DNA from 2 places in the Rhizobium sp. SRDI969 genome. Region 1 is predicted to be linked to the other one. Evidence: predicted binding sites of a transcription regulator. Region 1 holds the regulator's gene; the other holds the start of a gene.
What was found. The regulator PhoB, encoded in region 1, activates phosphate uptake and scavenging genes when phosphate is short. The targets are predictions, from matches to a motif close to TGTCATNNANCTGTCAT.
Positions count from the first base shown of each region.

Region 2: a site for PhoB is predicted at 1,406-1,422, ahead of phnF (phosphonate metabolism transcriptional regulator PhnF). Genes of this name have one in related genera too.

Region 1 covers NZ_CP104035.1:172,977-180,456, forward strand. Annotated here, with positions in the region: gene pstA (phosphate ABC transporter permease PstA) at 1-774, shown strand, start outside; gene pstB (phosphate ABC transporter ATP-binding protein PstB) at 790-1,605, shown strand; gene phoU (phosphate signaling complex protein PhoU) at 1,650-2,363, shown strand; gene phoB (phosphate regulon transcriptional regulator PhoB) at 2,511-3,194, shown strand; gene N2A41_RS00890 (GcrA family cell cycle regulator) at 3,451-3,984, opposite strand; gene N2A41_RS00895 (aspartate aminotransferase family protein) at 4,404-5,603, shown strand; gene argF (ornithine carbamoyltransferase) at 5,643-6,557, shown strand; gene N2A41_RS00905 (Hsp33 family molecular chaperone) at 6,649-7,480, shown strand, end outside.
Region 2 covers NZ_CP104035.1:4,704,276-4,711,755, forward strand. Annotated here, with positions in the region: gene N2A41_RS23130 (carbon-phosphorus lyase complex subunit PhnI) at 1-246, opposite strand, end outside; gene phnH (phosphonate C-P lyase system protein PhnH) at 251-859, opposite strand; gene phnG (phosphonate C-P lyase system protein PhnG) at 859-1,335, opposite strand; gene phnF (phosphonate metabolism transcriptional regulator PhnF) at 1,453-2,190, shown strand; gene N2A41_RS23150 (2,3-bisphosphoglycerate-dependent phosphoglycerate mutase) at 2,332-2,967, opposite strand; gene dapB (4-hydroxy-tetrahydrodipicolinate reductase) at 2,989-3,813, opposite strand; gene N2A41_RS23160 (ABC transporter ATP-binding protein) at 3,829-5,616, opposite strand; gene N2A41_RS23165 (glucokinase) at 5,763-6,788, opposite strand; gene N2A41_RS23170 (methylglyoxal synthase) at 6,806-7,186, opposite strand; gene mepA (penicillin-insensitive murein endopeptidase) at 7,314-7,480, opposite strand, start outside.

The DNA.
Region 1 (7,480 bases):
GTTGCATGGATGAACGAGCTGAAGGCGAGCGGCGCTCTCCACAAGCAGTTCAACACCGGCCTTTTCGTCAACGGCAATTCCAGCCGTCCGGAGGCCGCAGGCCTGGGCGTCGCCCTGATCGGCTCGCTCTACCTGATGCTGATCGTCCTCGTGCTCGCTCTGCCGATCGGCGTCGCCGCCTCGATCTATCTCGAGGAGTTCGCGCCGAAGAACAAGCTGACGGACCTGATCGAGGTCAATATCAACAACCTCGCCGCGGTTCCTTCCATCGTCTACGGCCTGCTCGGTCTTTCCGTCTTCATCAACTTCATCGGCCTGCCGCGCTCGGCTTCGCTGGTTGGCGGCCTGGTGCTGACGCTGATGACCCTGCCGACGATCATCATCGCCACGCGTGCGGCTCTGCGCGCCGTGCCGCCGTCGATCCGCGCCGCAGCGCTCGGCCTCGGCGCGTCGAAGATGCAGATGGTGTTTCACCATGTTCTACCGCTCGCCATGCCAGGCATCCTCACCGGCACGATCATCGGCCTGGCGCACGCGCTCGGCGAAACCGCGCCGCTGCTCCTGATTGGCATGGTCGCCTTCGTCGCCAACGCGCCGACGACACCGCTCGATCCCTCGACGGCTCTGCCCGTACAGGTCTATATGTGGGCCAACGAGGCCGAACGTGCCTTCGTTGAGCGTACTTCGGGTGCCATCATCGTCCTGCTCCTGTTCCTGATCGTCATGAACATGGGCGCCATCCTCTTGCGTCGTCGCTTCGAGCGCCGCTGGTAAACGGAGTTAAACATCATGAACATGTTGACGGAAGCTGCAGTTGAAAAGGCGCTGGATCGCAAGATGAGCAACGTCCCGTATAAGATGATCGGAAAGGAAGTCTCGGTTTACTATGGCGAGAAGCGCGCGCTTTTCGATGTGAACCTGAACGTCCGCGAAAACACCGTAACCGCCCTGATCGGCCCGTCCGGCTGCGGCAAGTCGACCTTCCTGCGGTGCCTCAACCGCATGAACGACACGATCGACGGCTGCCGCGTCACCGGCAAGATCACGCTTGATACCGACGATATCTATGATCCCGATATCGACGTCGTCGAACTTCGCGCCCGCGTCGGCATGGTCTTCCAGAAGCCGAACCCGTTCCCGAAGACGATCTACGAAAACGTCTCCTACGGCCCGCGCATCCATGGCCTTGCCAAGTCGAAGGCCGACCTCGACCAGATCGTCGAGACCAGCCTGCAGCGCGCCGGTCTCTGGAACGAAGTCAAGGACCGCGTGCATGAATCCGGCACCGGCCTGTCCGGCGGTCAGCAGCAGCGCCTCTGCATTGCCCGTGCCGTTGCCGTCAGCCCTGAGGTCATCCTCATGGACGAGCCCTGCTCGGCGCTCGACCCGATCGCCACCGCCAAGGTCGAGGAACTGATCCACGAGCTGCGCGAGAACTACACGATCGTCATCGTCACCCACTCCATGCAGCAGGCCGCGCGTGTCTCGCAGCGCACCGCCATGTTCCACCTTGGCAATCTTGTCGAGGAAAACGACACCGACAAGATGTTCACCAATCCCGACGACCCGCGCACCCAGGACTACATCATGGGTCGTTTCGGCTGATTTTGGCGACACCAAGCCTTCCCGTTATTCGAGGATAAAGCCCCATGGCATCGACACATATTTATTCTGCCTATGATGATGATTTGAAGTTCCTGTCCAGGCGGATTTCCGAAATGGGCGGTCTGGCCGAGCAGATGGTCGCCGAATCCGTCCGGGCGCTCGTCAATGGCGATACCGCGCTGGCGCAGAAGGTCATCTCCGACGACGTGATCCTCGATCATGCCGAACGCGAAATCGGCGACAAGGCGATCGTCACCATTGCCCGCCGTCAGCCGATGGCTGCGGACCTGCGCGAAATCATGGGTTCGATCCGCATCGCCGCCGATCTCGAACGCGTCGGCGACCTCGGCAAGAACACCGCCAAGCGCGTCATCGCCGTCCAAAGCACCGGCGTTCCCCGCAAGCTCGCCCGCGGCCTTGAGCATCTGTCCGAGCTGGCGCTCGTCCAGCTCAAGGAAGTGCTCGACGTCTACACCAATCGTTCCGCCGACAAGGCGAATGCGATCCGCGAACGCGACAACGAGATCGACGCCATGTACACCTCGCTGTTCCGCGAGCTCCTGACCTACATGATGGAAGATCCGCGCAACATCACCAGCTGCACGCATCTTCTCTTCTGCGCCAAGAACATCGAGCGCATCGGCGACCACGCCACCAACATCGCCGAAACGATCTTTTACATGACGACAGGCGCGCAGCCGGAAGGCGACCGTCCGAAGGACGACAGCGCCAACACCGTCGGCGCGGTCACGGAATAACCGTCCGGGCCAGTCGCCCGGACCAGTCAATTGCGTGCGCGCCCGTCCGGGCGCGCAAAGAGGTCGCAGCCAATTTCTGAGTTTGCGCAGGATGCATTGCTTAAATCACCCCCGGTTTAAGGATCATGCGCGAGGAGACCGATACGCATGATCCCGAGAGTTGCAGTTGTTGAAGACGAGGAAGCCCTCAGCGTGCTTCTTCGCTACAATCTCGAAGCGGAAGGCTTCGAGGTCGATACCATTCTTCGTGGCGACGAAGCCGAAATGCGGCTTCAGGAGCGCACTCCCGATCTTCTCATCCTCGATTGGATGCTGCCCGGCGTCTCGGGCATCGAGCTCTGCCGGCGGCTGCGCATGCGGCCGGAAACCGAGCGCCTGCCGATCATCATGCTGACGGCGCGCGGCGAAGAGAGCGAGCGCGTCCGCGGATTGTCGACGGGCGCCGACGATTACGTCGTCAAGCCCTTCTCGACCCCCGAGCTCGTTGCCCGCGTCAAGGCGATGCTGCGCCGCGCCCGTCCCGAGGTGCTGTCGACGGTGCTGAAATGCGGTGACATCGAGCTCGACCGCGAGACCCATCGCGTCCATCGCAAGACCCGTGAAGTCCGCCTCGGCCCCACCGAATTCCGCCTGCTGGAATTCCTGATGTCGTCGCCGGGCCGGGTCTTCTCCCGCTCGCAGCTGTTGGATGGCGTCTGGGGCCACGATATCTATGTCGACGAGCGCACCGTCGACGTCCATGTCGGCCGCCTGCGCAAGGCGCTGAATTTCTCCAACATGCAGGACGTTATCCGCACCGTCCGCGGCGCCGGCTATTCGATGGAAGCCTGAGGGCTTCCGTTCTGGTTACTGACAAGGGCTCGTGCTAACGTCTGCCCCTCACCCTAACCCTCTCCCCGTAAGCGGGGCGAGGGGACGTGCCCCGCGAAAGGTTGGTGGGGATGGAGAGGGTGCGGCATGTCCCTTCGCCCCGCAAGCGGGGAGAAGGTGCCGGCAGGCGGATGAGGGGCAGCCATCCGCACGGACCAAAATTGCATAAAAAACGGGCCACTCGGCCCGTTTCGTCATTCTAGCAATGATCACCCGTTCAGCTGGCCCGGGCTGCCGCCCGGCGGCGTTCGTTGACCGGCTGGTAGGCAAGCTTCTGGTGATAGCCGCAATAAGGCGAATTGTCGGGGGACTCGCAGCCGCAGAAATGGAAGTCGTCCTTCAGCGGATCGCCGACCGGCCACTTGCAGGTGCGTTCGGTCAGCTCCGTCAGGCCGAGGCGTCGGGAAATCGGCACCACCACATTGCCTCTCGGCACATATTCCATTTCCTCGATCGTTTCGATCTCGATCTCTTCCTTCAGCATGGTCGCGCCCTGCTGGCGGGTAACGGTGCGGGTCGTGACCCGTGAGGCGTAGTTCGGCGCGCGCGGCGCCGAGGTATTGCGCTTCGGCGTTCGCGCCGCGGTGTTGGTGCCGCCGGCCTTGGCACGGCCGGGGAGGCACAGCCGATGCACTTTGCCGATGACCGCGTTTCTGCTGACCCCGCCAAGCTGCGCAGCGATCTGGCTGGCGCTCAGTCCTTCGGCCCAAAGTTTCTTGAGTTTCTCGACCCGCTCGTCTGTCCAGTTCATGCCCTGTCTCCACCTTCTGCGTTGGTGATGGCAGAATCCCTCACCGTTGTCCCGGGAGCTCCGAAACAAGAAACGCTTGATCAATTTTGGTGACTAGTTCCGCCGCATGCAGTCTAGTAATTGATCTTTAACCTAGTGTGAGCCTGACTCCGTGACAAGAGTCGCATGAATCCGGATGAATCGAATTCGTAGTTTTCCCCAACTTGCTGCCCCTGCGTGTCATTTCTGCAATAATGCCTGTTGATGACTGGAAATGCCGCTGTACACTCTTGCTGCATACGCTAAGGGCGCCGTTTTGTTGACATTGCAGCGCGAAAAGGAAATAGTGCCACTCGCCGCCGCAAGGCGGCATTTTTGATTTTTCGGGCCTGGTTTCCTTAGCCGGAGTCATTGCCCGGCAACTTGATGGAGATCGCGCCATGGCTGAAGCCGCGCCGCTTTATGACACCTATTCTCGTGCCCCGCTGCGGTTCGAGCGAGGCGAGGGCGTATGGCTGATCACCGAAAGCGGCGAGCGATATCTCGATTTCGGCGCCGGCGTCGCCGTCACCTCCGTCGGCCACAGCAATCCGCATGTTGTGGGCGCACTGAAGGAGCAGGCCGACAAGGTGTGGCACCTGTCGAACATCTATGAGATCCCCGGCCAGGAGCGTCTGGCAAAACGGCTGACGGACGCCACCTTCGCCGACAAGGTGTTCTTCACCAATTCGGGCGCCGAGGCGCTCGAATGCGCGATCAAGACGGCGCGCCGCTATCAGTTTTCCAAGGGTCATCCCGAGCGCTTCCATATCATCACGTTCGAAGGCGCCTTCCACGGACGGACGCTGGCGACGATCGCCGCCGGCGGCCAGGAAAAATATCTGGAAGGCTTCGGCCCGAAGGCGCCGGGTTTCGATCAGGTTGCTTTCGGCGACATCGAAGCGGTTCGCGCCGCGATCACCGATGCTACGGCCGCCATCCTCATCGAGCCGGTGCAGGGCGAGGGCGGCGTGCGCCCTGCCACCAACGAGTTCATGAAGGCGCTTCGCCAGCTCTGCGACGAGAACGGCCTGCTGTTGATCCTCGACGAGGTCCAGACCGGCGTCGGCCGCACCGGCAAGCTCTTCGCCCATGAATGGTCGGGTATCACGCCCGATATCATGGCTGTCGCCAAGGGCATCGGCGGCGGGTTCCCGCTCGGCGCCTGCCTTGCCACGTCGGAGGCCGCCTCCGGCATGAAGGCCGGCACGCATGGCTCGACCTATGGCGGCAATCCGCTTGCCATGGCCGTCGGCAGCGCCGTGCTCGACATCATCCTTGCCGATGGCTTCCTCCAGCATGTGCGCGACGTAGCGCTTGTCTTCCGCCAGGGCCTCGCTTCGCTGAAGGATCGTTATCCCGATGTGATCGAGGATATCAGAGGCGAGGGCCTTTTGCTCGGCATCAAGGCCGCCGTTCCCTCAGCCGAACTGCTGCAGGCGATCCGCGCCGCCCATCTGCTCAGCGTGCCTGCCGGCGACAACGTCATCCGCCTTCTTCCGCCGCTCGTGGTCACTGCCGAGGAAGCCCGCGAGGGTCTGGCCCGCGTCGAGCGCGCCGCCGAGAGCATTCGCGCCTCCAAGGTCAAGAAGACGGCTTGAAGAGATTGCCGCCTTCGGGCGCAGCACAGGTAAGAAGACATGAGCCCTAAACATTTCCTAGATCTTTCGGCGGTCACATCAGCCGATCTCAGAACCATCATGAACGATGCGCTTTCCCGCAAGCAGGCGTTTAAGGCAGGCCAGGGTGATAAGCCGCTCGCCGGCAAGATGCTGGCGATGATCTTCGAGAAGCCGTCGACGCGCACCCGCGTCTCCTTCGACGTCGGCATGCGCCAGCTCGGCGGCGAAACACTCTTTCTGTCCGGCACCGAGATGCAGCTTGGCCGCGCCGAGACGATCGGCGACACCGCCAAGGTGCTGTCGCGCTATGTCGATGCGATCATGATCCGCACCACCGAGCATTCGCGGCTGGTCGAGCTCGCCGAGCACGCGACCGTGCCTGTGATCAATGCGCTGACGGATGACACCCATCCCTGCCAGATCATGGCCGATATCATGACCTTCGAAGAGCACCGCGGCCCGATCAAGGGCAAGACCATCGCCTGGACCGGCGACGGCAACAATGTGCTGCATTCGCTGGTCGAGGGTGCCGCGCGCTTCGGCTACCGCATGAACATGGCCGTACCCCTTGGCTCGGAGCCAAAGGATCACTATCTGAACTGGGCCCGCAATGAGGGCGCCGAAATCATGCTTTGCCATGATGCCGACCGTGCGGTCGCCGGCGTCGATTGCGTGGTGACCGATACCTGGGTCTCCATGAATCAGGAACATCGGGCCCGGGGTCACAATGTCTTCCAGCCTTATCAGGTCAACGCGGCCTTGATGGCCAAAGCCGGCAATGATGCATTGTTCATGCATTGCCTGCCCGCCCATCGCGGTGAGGAAGTGACGGACGAAGTGATCGACGGTCCGCAATCCGTGGTCTTCGATGAGGCGGAAAACCGTCTTCATGCGCAGAAGTCGATTCTTGCTTGGTGCCTGGGCGCGATCTGAACCATAATCGGACGTCGCGAGTCACAAACTCGCGACCGCGCGAGCGGCGGGCACGCTGGCCCATCGCTCTGGAAAGTAGGAGTGAAAAGCCATGGCAGAAGCTGCAGCCGCCCTCGGCCAGTTCGATTTCGCCGGCGATGACCATGTCGTCCCCTTCCAGGTGGAGGGGCTGGATGTGCGTGGTCGCGCCGTCCAGCTCGGCCCGATGCTCGATGCGATCCTCGAGCGCCATCATTATCCCGCACCCGTTGCTCGGCTGCTTGCCGAAGTCGTCGTGCTGACGGTGCTGCTCGGCACCTCGCTGAAGTTCGACGGTAAGTTCACGGTGCAGACCAAGGGCGACGGCCCGGTCGATCTTCTCGTCGCCGATTTCTCGACGCCGGAAAATGTCCGCGCCTATGCCCGTTTCGATCGGGCGCTGCTCAACAAGGCGATCGAGTCAGGCGAAACCGAGCCGGAGCAATTGCTCGGCAGGGGCGTGCTCGCCTTTACCATCGACCAGGGCAAGTTCAGCCAGCCCTACCAGGGCATCGTTCCGCTCGACGGCACGACGCTTGAAGAAATTGCCGGCGTCTATTTCCGCCAGTCGGAGCAGATCCCGACGCGCGTCCGCCTTGCCGCGGCCGAGCTCTTCGATCGTGACGATGCCGGCAAGCCGCGCCATCGCTGGCGGGCAGGCGGCCTCGTCGCCCAATTCCTGCCGGAAGCGCCGGAGCGGATGCGCCAGCCGGATCTCCACGGCGGCGACGGCGACACCGGCAGCCGCCCGCACGGCGAGGACGACGCCTGGCTCGAAGCGCGTTCGCTGGTCGAGACCATCGATGCCGATGAACTCACCGATCCGCTTGTCGGTACCGAGCGGCTGCTGTTTCGCCTGTTCCACGAGCGTGGCGTCCGCGTCTACGAACCGCGCGCCGTCTTCG
Region 2 (7,480 bases), 370 kb from region 1:
GCGGTAAGCGCGCAGCAGGAAGATCGCCTCGATCATGTCACCGCGCGATTGGCGGATGGCGAGGGCAGCGAGTGTGCGGTCGAAAAGCGAAGCCTCGGCCATGACGCGGTCGACGGCGAGCGCCAACTGCGCCACGATCTGTTCGATGCCGATCGCCGGCAGCGAACGGTCGCCGCGGCGGCGGTCGGCGAGCAGGCGGTGGGCATTGGCGATGGCGGTCTCGCCACCCTTGACGGCAACATACATGAGCTCAGATCTCCGTTGCTGTGATCTTGGTGGTGCGCGGCAGGCAGAGGAAACGCCTGCCCGCTGTCAGCGCGATGTCGACGCCGCGCGGAAAGAGCGCGCGGTTCTCGGTCCAGAGCCGCAGGAAGGTCTCCGGCAGGCCGATCGGCGCGATCTCCGTCACGCTCTGGATGCCGGGACCCATCAGCGCCAGCCTGCGGCCACCCTCGAGATTGGCGAGTTCGATGATGAGGGTCGTCGAGCGGTCGGGATATTCCTGCGTGCCTGATGCAAAGAGGCCGAAGGAGGAAAGTGCGGTGCCGGCCTCGGTGAAGGCAAAGCGCGCCTCGGCTTTTTCGGTGGTCAACGGTGCGCCGGTATGGAAGCCGAGCCACTCCGGCACGGCGGATCTCGCCAGTCCCTGTGAAAGCCAGACTGACGTGTCGTGGTCGCAAAGCGTCAGCGCGATCGTGCCGGCGGCGATGCCGAGCGGTGCCGGCGGAGCGACATCGGGCTGAACGGTCTGGATCGTGCCGGGGCGGGCCATGCCGTCCATCAGCATCTTGAAGACGCTTTGGGCATGGAAGACCGGCTCGGCAAAGCCGCCGGTCAAAGCTTCTGTCTTCAGGCCCATCAGTTGTCTCCCCGCACCATGGTGAAGAAATCGACGCGGGTTGCCGCCGTCTCGTCCGCCTTGCGGCGTTCGGCATCGGCGATCCGCTCAGTGATCGGTAAAAGCAGGGCCCGTTCGACGAAGTCCTTCGTCGCCTCCTCCTGCCAGAGCGCGTCGAAGATCGCCGCAAGCCTGGCCTTCTCGCGGTCGGTGCCGAGCGCCTGGGCATGGCCGACCGAACCGGTGTCGAGCCGGACGGTCGCTCGCGTCACGGTCACTTCGCCCAGATTGAAGGGAGCGCCGCCGCCGCCGATGCGTCCGCGCACCATCACCAGCCCGGTTTCCGGTCCGCGCACCGGATGGGCCACAGGCTTTTCCGGCAGCGCATCGAAGACCGCCTGGAGTTCGCTGCGCTCCGCGCGCGCCAGCAGATCGGCGGCGCGTTTGCGCCCGGATGCCGTCTGTGACGCAGCGTCTTTCCTGTCCGCTGATATCATCGCCGCTTCCCTCCAAATGTCTATTGATATAGACAACCATACAAGCTATACTTAGCTCTAAATCGATGTCGTGACAAGCGTGTGACATCGAGAGTTAAATGGACGAGCAGGGGTGGAATGGCGGGATTGAAGCAGGTGCAAAGGCAAACCGGCGTGGCGCTCTGGCGCCAGATCGCCGATCGGATTCGTGAGGCGATCAGCACGGGAGCCTATGACGAAACGGGAATGGTGCCGCCGGAAACAATGCTGGCGCTGCAATTCGGCGTCAACCGGCATACGGTGCGTAGCGCGCTGGCGGCATTGGCGCAGGAGGGTATCGTCCGTGCGGTACAGGGTCGCGGCACGCTGATCGAGCGTAAGGAGCGACTGAACTTCCCGATCACCCGGCGCACCCGTTTTACCGCCGGCATCGGCGATCAAGCCCGAGAGATGCGCGGCCTTCTGCTCGATGAGGCAAAGGAAGAAGCGAGTGCCGAGATTGCCCGCTGGCTGGGCCTGAAGCCGGGAGAAGAGGTGATCCGCCTGGAAACATTGCGTCAGGCGGACAAGCGGCCGGTTTCAAGGGCGACGAGCTGGTTTCCCGCCAAGCGCTTTGCCGGTATCGGTGAGGCCTACCGGACGGGAGAATCGATTACCAAGGCTTTCGCCGAACTCGGCCTGCCGGATTATGTCCGGGCGACGACCGAAGTGACGGCCGCCCATGCGAGTGCGGCCGACATGGCCGACCTCGAACTCACCCCCGGCGCGATCCTGCTGATCGCCAAGGCGATGAATACCGATCTTGAGGGTGTGCCGGTGCAATATTCGATCAGCCGTTTCGCGGCCGACCGGGTACAGTTCACCATCGAGAACTGAGCGCCTTTCTCCGCCTAGAGCAATTCCAGCAAAAGTGTGCAGCGGTTTTGCGCCAGGTAATTGCGTGAAAACAAAGAGTTAGAGCAATTTCGTGATTCGAAGAAAAACGGAATTGCTCTAAGGGGGAAAGATCAGCTGCGATCAATGTGCGCCCGACATGTCACCGAGCACTTCCTTGGACGCGACGGTGGAATCCGCCTTCAGCTTGTAGACCATCGGCACGCCGGTCGCGAGGTTGAGGGCGAGCACGCCTTCGCGGGTGAGCTTGTCGAGCACCATGACAAGCGAGCGCAGCGAATTGCCGTGCGCGGCAACCAGCACCTTCTCGCCTCTGAGCACGCGCGGCAGAATTTCGGTGAGGTAGTAGGGCCAGACGCGGGCGCCGGTGTCGCGCAGGCTTTCACCGCCGGGCGGCGGCACGTCATAGGAGCGGCGCCAGATATGCACCTGTTCCTCGCCCCATTTGGCGCGCGCATCATCCTTGTTGAGGCCGGAGAGATCGCCGTAATCGCGCTCGTTCAGCGCCTGGTCGCTGATCGTCAGGAGATCGGGCTGGCCGACCTTGTCGAGGATGAGCTTCAGCGTGTGCTGCGCGCGCACCAGCACCGAGGTATAGGCGACATCGAATTTGATGCCGTATTCGGCGAGCGCCGCCCCGCCGGCATTGGCTTCCTGGACGCCGAGCTCGGTCAGATCGGGATCCTTCCAGCCGGTGAAGAGATTCTTCAGGTTCCAGTCACTCTGGCCGTGGCGAACGAGGACGAGGGTACCGCTCATGAATATGCCTCCGTAGTATCGTTAAGAGGAAGAAAGCCCGAGCACGTCGAGCATGGAATAGAGACCCGGCTTCTTGTCGCGCGCCCAAAGCGCCGCCTTGATGGCGCCGCGCGCGAAGATCGAGCGGTCGGCCGCACTGTGCGATAGGGTGACGATTTCACCTTCGCCGGCGAAAAGCACGGAATGCTCGCCGATGACCGAGCCGCCGCGCAGCGTCGCAAAGCCGATCGTGCCCGCTTCGCGGGCGCCAGTATGGCCGTCGCGCACCCGGACCGATTTCGCGGCAAGATCGATGCCGCGCCCCTTGGCCGCAGCCTCGCCGAGGAGAAGGGCGGTGCCGGACGGCGCATCTACCTTGTGCTTGTGGTGCATTTCCAGGATCTCGATATCCCAGTCATCAGGATCGAGCGCTCGCGCTGCCTGCTTTGCGAGCACGCTGAGCAGATTGACGCCGAGGCTCATATTGCCCGACTTGACGATGCGGGCATGGCGGGCGGCGGCGGCGATCCTCGCATTGTCGTCGTCCGAACAGCCGGTCGTGCCGATGACATGGACGATGCGGGCCTGCGCGGCGAGGCCCGAGAATTCCACTGTTGCGGCAGGCGAGGTGAAGTCGAGCACGCCTTCGGCATCGAGAAAGGCGTTGAGCGGATCGTCGCCGATGATGACACCAGTCGGGCCGAGACCGGCGATCTCGCCGGCATCCTTGCCGACGAAGGGCGAGCCGGCGCGCTCGACCGCGGCATGCAGCCTGACGCCTTCGATCGAGTGGATGAGCCGGATCAAAGTCTGCCCCATGCGTCCGGCTGCGCCAACCACCACCAGTTTCATCGCAGCATCGCTCATGTCAGTCTCACCAGGTCAGTTTGAATCGGAGGCCGAAGGCCTCTGCAGGTTGTTGAGGCGAGCGTAAAGACCGTCGCTGACCTTCGCAAGCGTCTCGTGATTGCCTTCCTCGACGACACGGCCCTGCTGCATGACGACGATCTTGTCGGCGCGTACCACGGTCGAAAGCCGGTGGGCGATGACGACGACGGTGCGTCCGCTCATCGCTTCGTCGAGCGCCTTCTGCACGGCGGCTTCGGATTCGGTGTCGAGGGCCGAGGTCGCCTCGTCGAGAAGCAGGATCGGCGCATTGCGCACCAGGGCGCGCGCGATCGATAGCCGCTGGCGCTGGCCGCCGGAAAGCGTCACGCCGTTTTCGCCGACCGGCGTCTCGTAACCTTGCGGCTGTGCTGAGATGAAATCATGCGCATAGGCAAGCCGCGCCGCCTCTTCCACCTCGGCATCGGTCGCTTCCGGCCGGCCATAGCGGATATTGTCGCGGATCGTGCCCTCGAACAGATAGGGCTGCTGCGAGACATAGGCGAGCTGCTGGCGCAGCGACTTCTTGGTGATGTGGGCGATATCCTGCCCGTCGATCAGAATTTCGCCCTCGCGCGGATCGTAGAAGCGCGGAATGAGGCTGATGACGGTGGATTTGCCGGCGCCGGAGGGCCCGACAAGCGCTGTGGTCGCACCGCCCTCGGCGGTGAAACTGACGCCGCTGAGCACGCTCTCATTGCCGTAAGCGAAGGACACATTGCGGAATTCGATTCTTGCCTGCGTCACCGTCAGCGGCCGGGCATCCGGCAGGTCGCGCTGGCGCGGTTCCATGTCGAGCAATTCATAGATCATCCGCGCATTGACGACGGCGCGCTCCATCTGCACCTGCAGGCGGGCAAGCCGGCGGGCCGGGTCATAGGCAAGCAGCAGCGCCGTGACGAAGGAGAAGAAGGCGCCGGGTGGCACATTGAAGTAGATCGAGCGGTAGGCGGCATAGGCAAGCACGCTGGCGACGGCAAAGCCCGCGAAACTTTCCGTCAGAGGAGAGGTGCGCTCGGAAAGACGGGCAATCCGGTTCGCCCGGCTTTCGGCGCCTTTGATGAGCTTGTTGACCTTGCGCTCCAGCTCTTCTTCCATCGTGAAGGCTTTCACGATGGCGATGCCCTGGATCGTCTCCTGCATGGCGCCGAGAACGTGGCTGTTCAGATGCACGGCCTCGCGGGTCGCCGAGCGCAGCCGCTTGGAAACATAACGCAGTGCATAAAGCAGCGGCGGCGCCATGATGAACACCGCAAGGCTGAGCAGCGGATCCTGGAGGATCATCACGGCGAGCAGCGAAACGAAGGTCAGCAGGTCGCGCACTGTCGAGGTGATCGTCAGGTTGAGCACGTCGCGAATGCCGCTGACGTTTTGGCTCACCTGCGCAGCGATATGGGCAGAGCGCGCCTCGCTGAAGAAGCCGACTGAAAGCGTCATCAGATGCGCATAGAGCCGGCGCTGGTAGCGGGCGACGATATCGTTGCCGACCTTGGAAAGCGCCACCGCCTGACCGTAGCTCGCAAAGCCGCGCAGCACGAAGGCGATGAAGATCGAAAGACAGATGATCCAGACGACGTCGGCGCGGCGATTGGCGAAGGCCTCGTCGATGATCGCCCGCATGATCCAGGCGGTGAACGCCGTCGAAAGCGCCACCACGAGGAGGCAGGCGATCGCAAAGACATAGCCCCACAGATGATCGCGGCCGTTTTCAGCGATGATGCGCTTCAGGATGCCGGTTACGGTATCGCTGCTGACGCCCTGCGTTCTGCTTTCCGCCGCTTCCAAATAGGATTTCCTGTCTCGGACCAAGCGCGCCGCAAAGGCGACGCGCACTTTTGCCGGCGTCTATAAAGAGTTGGGACTGGTTTGGCTAGAGCGCCGCGCGTCCGCCAGGACGCGCCAAAGACGCTCTATTTGCTTTGCGTCGGGGCTTAACGCCGCCAGCGGCGGCCTTCCGTCGAGACGCCGAAATTCGCCGGCATGCGCGCATAGGAGGAAAGCCCGGCAAGCGCTGCCAGCGGATGTGTCACCACATAGGTCGGGATGGTGCGAAGCAGCGCCGTATGCGGCGCCTTGTCCTCGAAGGCCATCCGGAATTCCGGCTTCTTCAGCGCCGGGATGATCTTCTGCGAGATGCCGCCGGAGAGATAGACGCCGCCGCGCGCCATGAACACCATCGCCATGTCGCCCGCCACGCGGCCGAGATAGGTGGCAAACAGCGAGACGGTCTCTATGGCTGCCTTGTCGCTGCCGGCAAGCGCGTGCGAGGTGATGTCGGCGGGATCCTTCATCGTCGGCTGGATGCCGTCGACAATGCAGATGGCATGATAGAGATTGACGAGGCCGCGCCCGCAGAGGATCTGCTCGGCCGAAACCCGGCCTTCGATCGTCTCGATATGCGGGAAGATTTCATAGTCGCGCTTGCTGCGCGGCCCGAGATCGACATGGCCGCCTTCGCCGGGAACCGGGATCCAGCTGTGCTGGGCATGCACGAGCCCGCCGACGCCGAGGCCGGTGCCCGGTCCGAGCACGACGCGGGAGGCGATCATGTCGCCGGTGGCGTCGCCGATGCGTTCGCGGTTTTCATCCGAAAGCGCGGCGATTGCCAGCGCCTGCGCCTCGAAATCGTTGACGACGAGCACATCCTCCATGCCGAGGCCCTCGATCATCGTCTTTGGCCGCACCACCCAGTCGCAATTGGTCAGCGGGATCTCGTCGTCGTTGATCGGGCCGGCGACGGCGAGGATCGCCGAGCGCGGCCGCACTGCGGTCTTGTCGAGAACGCCGTGCTGGATCGCTTCGTCGATCGTGGCAAAATCCACCGTGCGCACGTTCGGAAACTGTTTCGGCTCGGCATAGGCATCGGTGAGGATTGAGAAGCGGGCATTGGTGCCGCCGATATCGCCGATCAGGATCGGGAAAGGCAGCGGAGCGGTGCTGTTGGTCGGTTTTGGCATGGCCGGTTCCGTGCTGATCAGGCTTTAAGTGTCGGAAGAAGTTTTATAGCGGTCGCGTGGTTGAGCGCCATCGGAATATCGTAAACGATCGCGAGCCGCATCAGCGCCTTCACGTCGACATCGTGCGGCATCGGCGTCAAAGGGTCGACGAAGAAGATCAGGGCATCGACCTCGCCGGTCGAAATCAGCGCGCCGATTTGCTGGTCGCCGCCGAGCGGTCCGCTTTTCAACCTGGTGACGTGGAGATCGGGGGCGGCGTCGAGCACGCGCCCGCCAGTGGTGCCGGTGGCGACGATCTTCCAACGGGAGAGAATGTCCCTGTTGGCGCGGGCGAAATCCGCCATGTCGTCTTTCTTCTGGTCATGCGCAATCAATGCAAGGCATTTGCCGCCGGCCATCAACCCCTCCGCCCGAACAATTCAATCGATTTGACCGCTTTATACCAAGAGGTTGCGATTTGAAAGACAGCGCATCCCGGGTCTCCGTCCGCGGGTTTGGTCTTAGGGCGCGGTCCCAGAACCTCGATCATTGTATCGCCGGCTTGTCGTTCGGAACCGGGCCGACATCGGGTAAAGCTCCATCGGCGTCGGCGGCGGGCACTGCGGCCGGGGCGGCGGCCAGCACGCTTGCGGCGGAAGGTCCGCCATAGGTGGCGGCCTGCATAGAGGCCACGGAAGTAGCATCGAGCACGG